2 linked regions of the Catenuloplanes niger genome follow. The protein of the gene in region 2 binds, or shares a complex with, the protein of the main gene of each other region. Links are inferred from orthologs where the notes say so. Each region holds a gene or a part of one and is shown on either strand. Other genes may lie near its edges.

Evidence for each region.
Region 1: the proteins of dnaG (region 2) and dnaB are in contact, whole or in part, in a crystal structure (PDB 2R6A), measured with the Geobacillus stearothermophilus proteins. The link is inferred for Catenuloplanes niger from one-to-one orthologs. Residues at the interface, in WP_049624496.1 of Geobacillus stearothermophilus: Lys456, Leu457, Leu458, Pro459, Ala460, Asn463, Ala464, Leu467, Leu535, Leu536, Ile537, Ala538, Gln544, Glu545, Asp548, Tyr549, His552; in WP_033016901.1 of Geobacillus stearothermophilus: Ser13, Glu15, Ala16, Gln18, Glu91, Leu92, Asp94, Ala95, Val96, Pro97, Thr98, Ala99, Ala100, Asn101, Tyr104, Tyr105, Ile108.

Annotation. Positions count from the first base shown.
Region 1 is NZ_JAVDYC010000001.1:4,283,593-4,286,726, forward strand. What follows is about bases 177-2,999. They hold dnaB (replicative DNA helicase), read right to left. Parts: upstream 2,404-2,999; coding sequence 949-2,403; downstream 177-948. Other genes in these bases: J2S44_RS18875 (fluoride efflux transporter FluC), read left to right, coding at 177-456; J2S44_RS18880 (TFIIB-type zinc ribbon-containing protein), read left to right, coding at 494-907; J2S44_RS18890 (hypothetical protein), read left to right, coding at 2,818-2,999. Outside these bases: J2S44_RS18870 (fluoride efflux transporter FluC), read left to right, coding at 1-51; more of J2S44_RS18875, read left to right, coding at 118-176; more of J2S44_RS18890, read left to right, coding at 3,000-3,134. UniProt on the Escherichia coli protein: The main replicative DNA helicase, it participates in initiation and elongation during chromosome replication. Travels ahead of the DNA replisome, separating dsDNA into templates for DNA synthesis.
Region 2 is NZ_JAVDYC010000001.1:2,512,158-2,515,443, reverse strand. The notes cover bases 262-3,236. They hold dnaG (DNA primase), read left to right. Parts: upstream 262-806; coding sequence 807-2,666; downstream 2,667-3,236. Other genes in these bases: J2S44_RS10835 (ABC transporter ATP-binding protein), read left to right, coding at 3,227-3,236; J2S44_RS10840 (hypothetical protein), read left to right, coding at 2,670-3,185; J2S44_RS10850 (deoxyguanosinetriphosphate triphosphohydrolase), read left to right, coding at 262-711. Outside these bases: more of J2S44_RS10850, read left to right, coding at 1-261; more of J2S44_RS10835, read left to right, coding at 3,237-3,286. UniProt on the Escherichia coli protein: RNA polymerase that catalyzes the synthesis of short RNA molecules used as primers for DNA polymerase during DNA replication.

The sequences.
Region 1 (3,134 bases), 1.8 Mb from region 2 along the record:
CTCGCCGGTCGACGGCTCACCGGCCGGTGGCCCGGCGCGAGGCGTGCGTGACGGCGTACCGGCCGGCATGAGCGGCCGGTCAGCACGGCGGGCGCGCGGCGTCAAGGAGAACTCGTCATGATCACATTTGGGCTGGTGCTGATCGGCGGCGCGGCCGGGGCGGTGGTGCGCCTGCTGCTCGACACGGCCGCGGCGGCCCGGTTCGGGCGGCGCCTGCCGTGGGGCATCCTGGCCGCGAACGTGCTCGGCTCGCTGCTGCTCGGCCTGCTGCACAGCACCGCGCCGACCTGGGTGGTCGCGCTGGCCGGAACCGGTTTCTGCGGCGCGCTGACCACCTGGTCCACGCTGGCGGCGGACACCGTACGGCTGCCGCGTGCGCTCGGCGTACTGAATCTGGCGTTGAATCTGCTTCTGGGTCTTTCGGCCGCCGGGCTGGGCTGGTGGCTGGCGCCGTAGGTGCACGATGCGTGACCGGTCGGGGTACCGTCGACGCATGCAGATGACCTGTCCAAAGTGCCACGGCCAGATGCGGCAGTACGAACGCAGCGGCGTCACCATCGACCAGTGCGGCGAGTGCCGGGGGATCTTCCTGGACCGCGGCGAGCTGGAGAAGCTGTTCGAAGCCGAGCAGAGCTGGAACCGGAGCAACCCGCAGGGCGCCCGCCCTGGGGCTGTCCCGCCGCCTCCGCCGCCTCCCGGTTACCCGCCGGCCGCGCCGGTGCACGGTGGCGGTTACGCGCCTCCGCCTCCGCCTCCGGTTCAGCACGGCTACCCGGCGGCGACCCCGGCGTACGGGCACGGGGCACCCGCCTACGGCCACGGCGGCGGGTACCACGGGCACTACCGCCACCACGGTCACCGACGTGGCAAGAAGCACCGCGGTTTCCTGGGCGAGCTCTTCGACTAGAACGTCCCGCGGGTAGGGCCGCCCCGCTCCTGCAGGCGGCCCTACATCGCCATGTCCACGAACCGCGACAGGTGCAGCTGCGCCGCGACCGTGACCGTGTCCGTCGGGCCGTTACGGTGCTTCGCCACGATGAAGTCCGCCTCGCCCGCGCGCGGTGACTCCTTGTCGTAGTAGTCGTCGCGGTGGAGCAGGATCACGACGTCGGCGTCCTGCTCGATCGATCCACTCTCACGCAGGTCGGACAGCTGCGGGCGCTTGTCGGTGCGCTGCTCGGGACCACGGTTCAGCTGGGACACCGCGATGACCGGCGCCTCGACCTCCTTGGCCAGCAGCTTCAGGCCACGGGACAGCTCCGCGACCTCCTGCTGACGGCTCTCGGTGCGGCCCGGCGAGGACATCAGCTGCAGATAGTCGACGACGATCAGCTTGAGGTCGTGCCGCTGCTTGAGGCGCCGCGCCTTCGCCCGGATCTCCATCAGGTTCATGCTCGGCGTGTCGTCCACGAACAGCGGGGCCTCGCTGATCTCGCCCATGCACCGCGCCAGCTTCGTCCAGTCGTCGTCGGAGAGCTGCCCGGACCGCAGCACGTGCAGCGGCACCCGCGCCTCCGCCGACAGCAGACGCATCACGATCTCGATCTTGCTCATTTCGAGCGAGAAGATGGCGCTCGCCTGGTTCGCCCGGATGGCGGCGTTCCGGGCGAAGTCCATGCTCGCCGTGGACTTCCCGAGACCCGGGCGCCCGGCCACGATGATCAGCTGCCCGGCGTGCAGGCCGTTGAGGAGACGGTCCAGGTCGGCGAAGCCGGTGGGCACGCCGGTCATCATGCCGGCCTGGGCGCCGATCGCCTCGATCTCGTCGAGCGTGGGCTGGAGCATCTCGCCGAGGCTGGCGAAGTCCTCGTTGACGCGCTTCTCGGTGATCTCGTAGACGGCCTGCTGGGCCAGGTCGACGATGTCGTCGACGTCGCGGCCGGTGCCGGCGGCGGCACCGTAGCCGAGCTGGACGATGCGGGTGCCGGCCTCCACCAGGCGGCGCAGGACCGCGCGCTCGGCCACGATGCGGGCGTAGTACGACGAGTTGGCGGCGGTGGGGACGCTGGCGATCAGCGTGTGCAGGTAGGGGGCGCCGCCGATGCGGGCGAGATCGCCGGCGTCGTTGAGCAGCGCGGCGACCGTGATGGCGTCGGCCGGCTCGCCGCGACCGTACAGGTCGGTGATGGCGTCGAAGATCGTCGCGTGGATCGGGCGGTAGAAGTCGCCGTGCTTGAGGATCTCCACCACGTCGGCGACCGCGTCCTTGGAGAGCAGCATGCCGCCGAGCACGCACTGCTCGGCGGCCATGTCCTGCGGCGGGGTGCGATCGAGGCCGCCACCGCCGCCCTCACCGTCGCGTGGCGGGCCGTCGAACTTTCGGTCCTTCTGGCGGCGCGGGCGGTCGTCCCCGGAGTCGTCGGGGGAAAACGAGCCGGGCCGCACGTCGTCGGTAATCGACATCGCGCCCCCTCAGTCGAACATACGTACTATCCCGCATCGAACGGTCGCCGACAACCGGAACGGCCGGCGACCGCGGCGGCCGACTGGCACATCGGCAGACACTCCCACGGGTAGCGCGATCACACTACGAACACCCAGCCCTCAGCCCCAAACGGGTCGGTGGATGAGCCTGGGTATTACCTGTGGACAGCGGGCCGCACACTGTGCGCAGCCCTGTGGATAACCTGTGCACAACTAAGTGGATCGCGTCACACAAACGTCTCTGAGCAGGTAAAACTTTGTCCCCAGCATGTGGAGGAAAGAAAGGTTGTCCGGTTCTGGGGGTAGATTCGGGCGAAGGTAGGCTCATCGCCGCAAGTTGATGCCGCCGGAACACGTATTGCGATCTGGTCTCGGAACGGTCACGCTCCATTGGTGGACTACGACGATCAGGATCTCAGCGGGCGGGCGCCGCGACAGCGCCGTCGTGCTGGCTCCTGGTCGGAAGACGCCGACTACGGCGACGAGCTGCCCCGGCCCCGGGCGGCGGAGGAGTCGCAGGTCGAGCGCTACACGAGCTATCCCGACCCGGCCACCACCGACTTCTACCGGCGCACCGGCGACACCGGCGTCGGCGACATCCCGCCGATCCGGTCCAGCCGCGCGCGCAACCGCTGGCAGGCCAGCCGCGAGACGGAGGGCTGGCGTCAGGAGCCGGACGGCGGCGCCAGCTACGACCGGACCAGCGAGAG
Region 2 (3,286 bases):
GACCTGCCGGTCTTCGAGTGGCTGCGCCGGGACGCGCCGGCCGGCGAGCGGCAGAGCCTGGAGGCCCAGGTGATGGACTGGGCGGACGACGTGGCCTACTCGGTGCACGACCTGGAGGACGGCATCCACGGCGGCTACATCGATCTCGAGCGGCTGGCCGCGGACGCGGACGAGCGGGCCGCGCTCTGCGCCGACGTGTCCGGCGTCTACTCGGAGGAGCCGGTCGACGTGCTCGGCGCGGAGCTGGCCGCGATGCTGGCCGGGCCGATGCTGGCACCGGCGCTGGCCTACGACGGCAGTCACCGCGCGCAGATCGCGGTCAAGCGGATGACCAGCGTGCTGACCGGCCGGCTGGTCGCGGCGCCGGTCGAGGCCACGGTCGCGGCGTTCGGATCACAGACCCTGCGCCGGTACGCCGCGGACCTGCTCGTCCCGCCGGACGTGCGGATCCGGTGCGCGTTGCTGAAGGGCATGGCGCTGCGGTACGTGATGCGCCGCCCCGGCGCGGCCGCCCAGCAGGAACGGCAGCGTGAGGTGCTCACCCGGCTGGTGCACGTGCTGGCCGTGCGTGCGCCGGACGGGCTGGACCCGGTGTTCGCGCCGATCTGGCGGGCCGCGCCGAACGACGCGGCCCGGCTGCGTGTGGTGATCGACCAGGTGGCGTCGCTCACCGATCCGGCCGCGATGTCCTGGCACCGCGCGCTCACCTGAGAACGAAACCCGGGCTGGCCCCTCCGGCGCGTGCGGCTCCCGCCGTACCCTTGGAACGCTCTGGTGGTTTGTTGGGGTTCAGGGAGGAGCCGCGGGTGGCCGGCAGGATTCGGGACGAGGACATCGCGCTGGTGCGCGAGCGTACGGCGATCGCCGACGTGATCTCCGAGACCGTCACCCTGAAGTCGGCCGGCGGTGGCAATCTGAAGGGCCTGTGCCCGTTCCACGACGAGAAGACGCCCTCGTTCACCGTCTCCCCGGCCCGCAACGTGTATTTCTGCCACGGGTGCGGCAAGGGCGGCGACGCGATCACGTTCCTGATCGACGCGGATCACCTGACGTTCGTCGAGTCGGTCGAGCGGCTGGCCGGCCGGGCCGGCATCCAGTTGCGGTACGAGGAGCAGCCCGGCGGGCGCCCGTCCGGCCCGCGGCAGCAGCCCGGCCAGCGGCAGCGGCTGGTCGCGGCGCACGCGGACGCGGCCGAGTTCTACCGCTCGCAGCTGATCACCCCGGGTGCCCGGGCCGCCCGGGAGTTCCTGGCCCAGCGCGGTTTCGGGCGCGAGCACGCGGAGGCGTACGGCTGCGGGTTCGCGCCCGAGGGCTGGGACCCGCTGACCCGGCACCTGCGGCAGAAGGGCTACTCCGCGGACGAGCTGGTGACCGCCGGCCTGTCCCGCCCGGCCCGGTCCGGCTCGCTGATCGACCGGTTCCGGCGGCGGCTGCTCTGGCCGATCAAGGACATCAGCGGCGATGTGATCGGCTTCGGCGCGCGGAAGCTGTTCGACGACGATGACGGCCCGAAGTACCTGAACACGCCGGAGACGCCGCTCTACAAGAAGTCACACGTGCTGTACGGCATCGACCAGGCGAAACGCGACATAGCGCGGGAGAGCCGCGCGGTCATCGTCGAGGGTTACACCGACGTGATGGCGTGCCACCTGGCCGGTGTGCCGACCGCGGTCGCGACCTGCGGCACCGCGTTCGGCGAGGACCACATCAAGGTGCTCCGCCGGCTGCTGATGGACGCGAACGACCTCGGCGGCGAGATCATTTTCACGTTCGACGGCGACGCGGCCGGGCAGAAGGCGGCGATGCGCGCGTTCTCCGACGACCAGCGGTTCGTGGCGCAGACGTTCATCGCGGTCAGCCCGAACGGCATGGACCCGTGCGAGCTGCGACTCAACCGCGGTGACCTGGCCGTGCGCGACCTGGTGGGCGCGCGCGAGCCGATGATCGCGTTCGCGCTGCGGTCGATCATGCGTCAGTACGACCTGGACACCGTCGAGGGCCGGGTCGCCGCGCTGCGGTCCACCGCGCCGCTGGTCGCGCAGATCAAGGACCGGTCGATGCGCCCGGGCTACACCCGCAAGCTCGCCGACGACCTGGGCATGGAGATGGCGGAGGTCGAGCACGCGGTCCGCCGGGCCGGCGGCAGCGCGCCGGACGAGAACCGTCGCAAGGCGGGCCCGCGGCCCACGTCCGCACCGCAGCTTCAGGTCGAGCGCGAGGCGCTGAAACTCGCGCTGCAGGAGCCGGTGCTGGCCGGCCCGATGTTCGACGCGCTCGACGGCACGCACTTCACCGACCCGGTGCACGTGGCGCTGCGCGGTGCCGTGGCGGACGCCGGTGGCACCGCGTCCGCGGCCGGCGGCGGCGTGGTCTGGATCGAGAAGGTGCGCGACCTCTGCGCGGACCTCGGCGCGAAGGCGCTGGTCAGTGAGCTGGCCGTGGAGCCGCTGCGGGTCGACCGCGACCCCGACCCGCAGTACGTCTCGGTCACGCTGGCCCGGCTGCAGTCCGCGACCGTGACCGCCCGGATAGCCGACCTGAAGTCCAAAGTGCAGCGCATCAACCCGGTCGCCAACAAGGACGAATACTTCGCGCTCTTCGGGGAACTGCTGTCCCTGGAGCAGCACGCGCGTGCCCTGCGCGAGCAGGCTGTCGGGGGGTTGTGACGAGTGTTCGGCTTCTTCCGCAGGAACCAGCCGCCGGCCGCCCAGCGCCCGGTCCTCGAGCGTGACGAGCGCATCCTCACCTGGGCGAGCACGTCCACCGAAGGGGTGGTCGTGGCGACGAACCGGGGTCTCTGGCTGCCCGGTTTTCACCGGCTCGGCTGGCACGAGATCCTCAAGGCGGTCTGGTCCGGCCGTGAGCTCACCGTCATCGCCGGCCGGGTCGCGGAGGAGCGCGACGGTTACGCCGTGGTGGCCGACGAGCCCGCGATCTCCACGTTGCTCCTCGCGCCCGGTCACGTGCCGCACCAGGTGCAGGTCCGGGTGACGAAGTCGGTCGCGATCACCCACCACCACGAGCTGCCCGGCGGCGGCGTCCGGGTGGCGGCCCGCCGGGTCAGCGGTGTGGACGGTCTGCGCTGGACCGCACGGTACGACCCGGGCACCCCGGTGGACGGGCCGGCCGTGGACGAGCTGGTCGCCCGCGCCCGCCGCGACGCCGAGGCGGCCGCACCCCGGTAAATCCGGCGGAACTTGTCGGACCCGCCGTCTAGGGTCGGGGCATGACCGCGATGATCGAGGCAGCCGGGCTGGTCAAGCGCTTCGGCGACTTCACCGCCGTG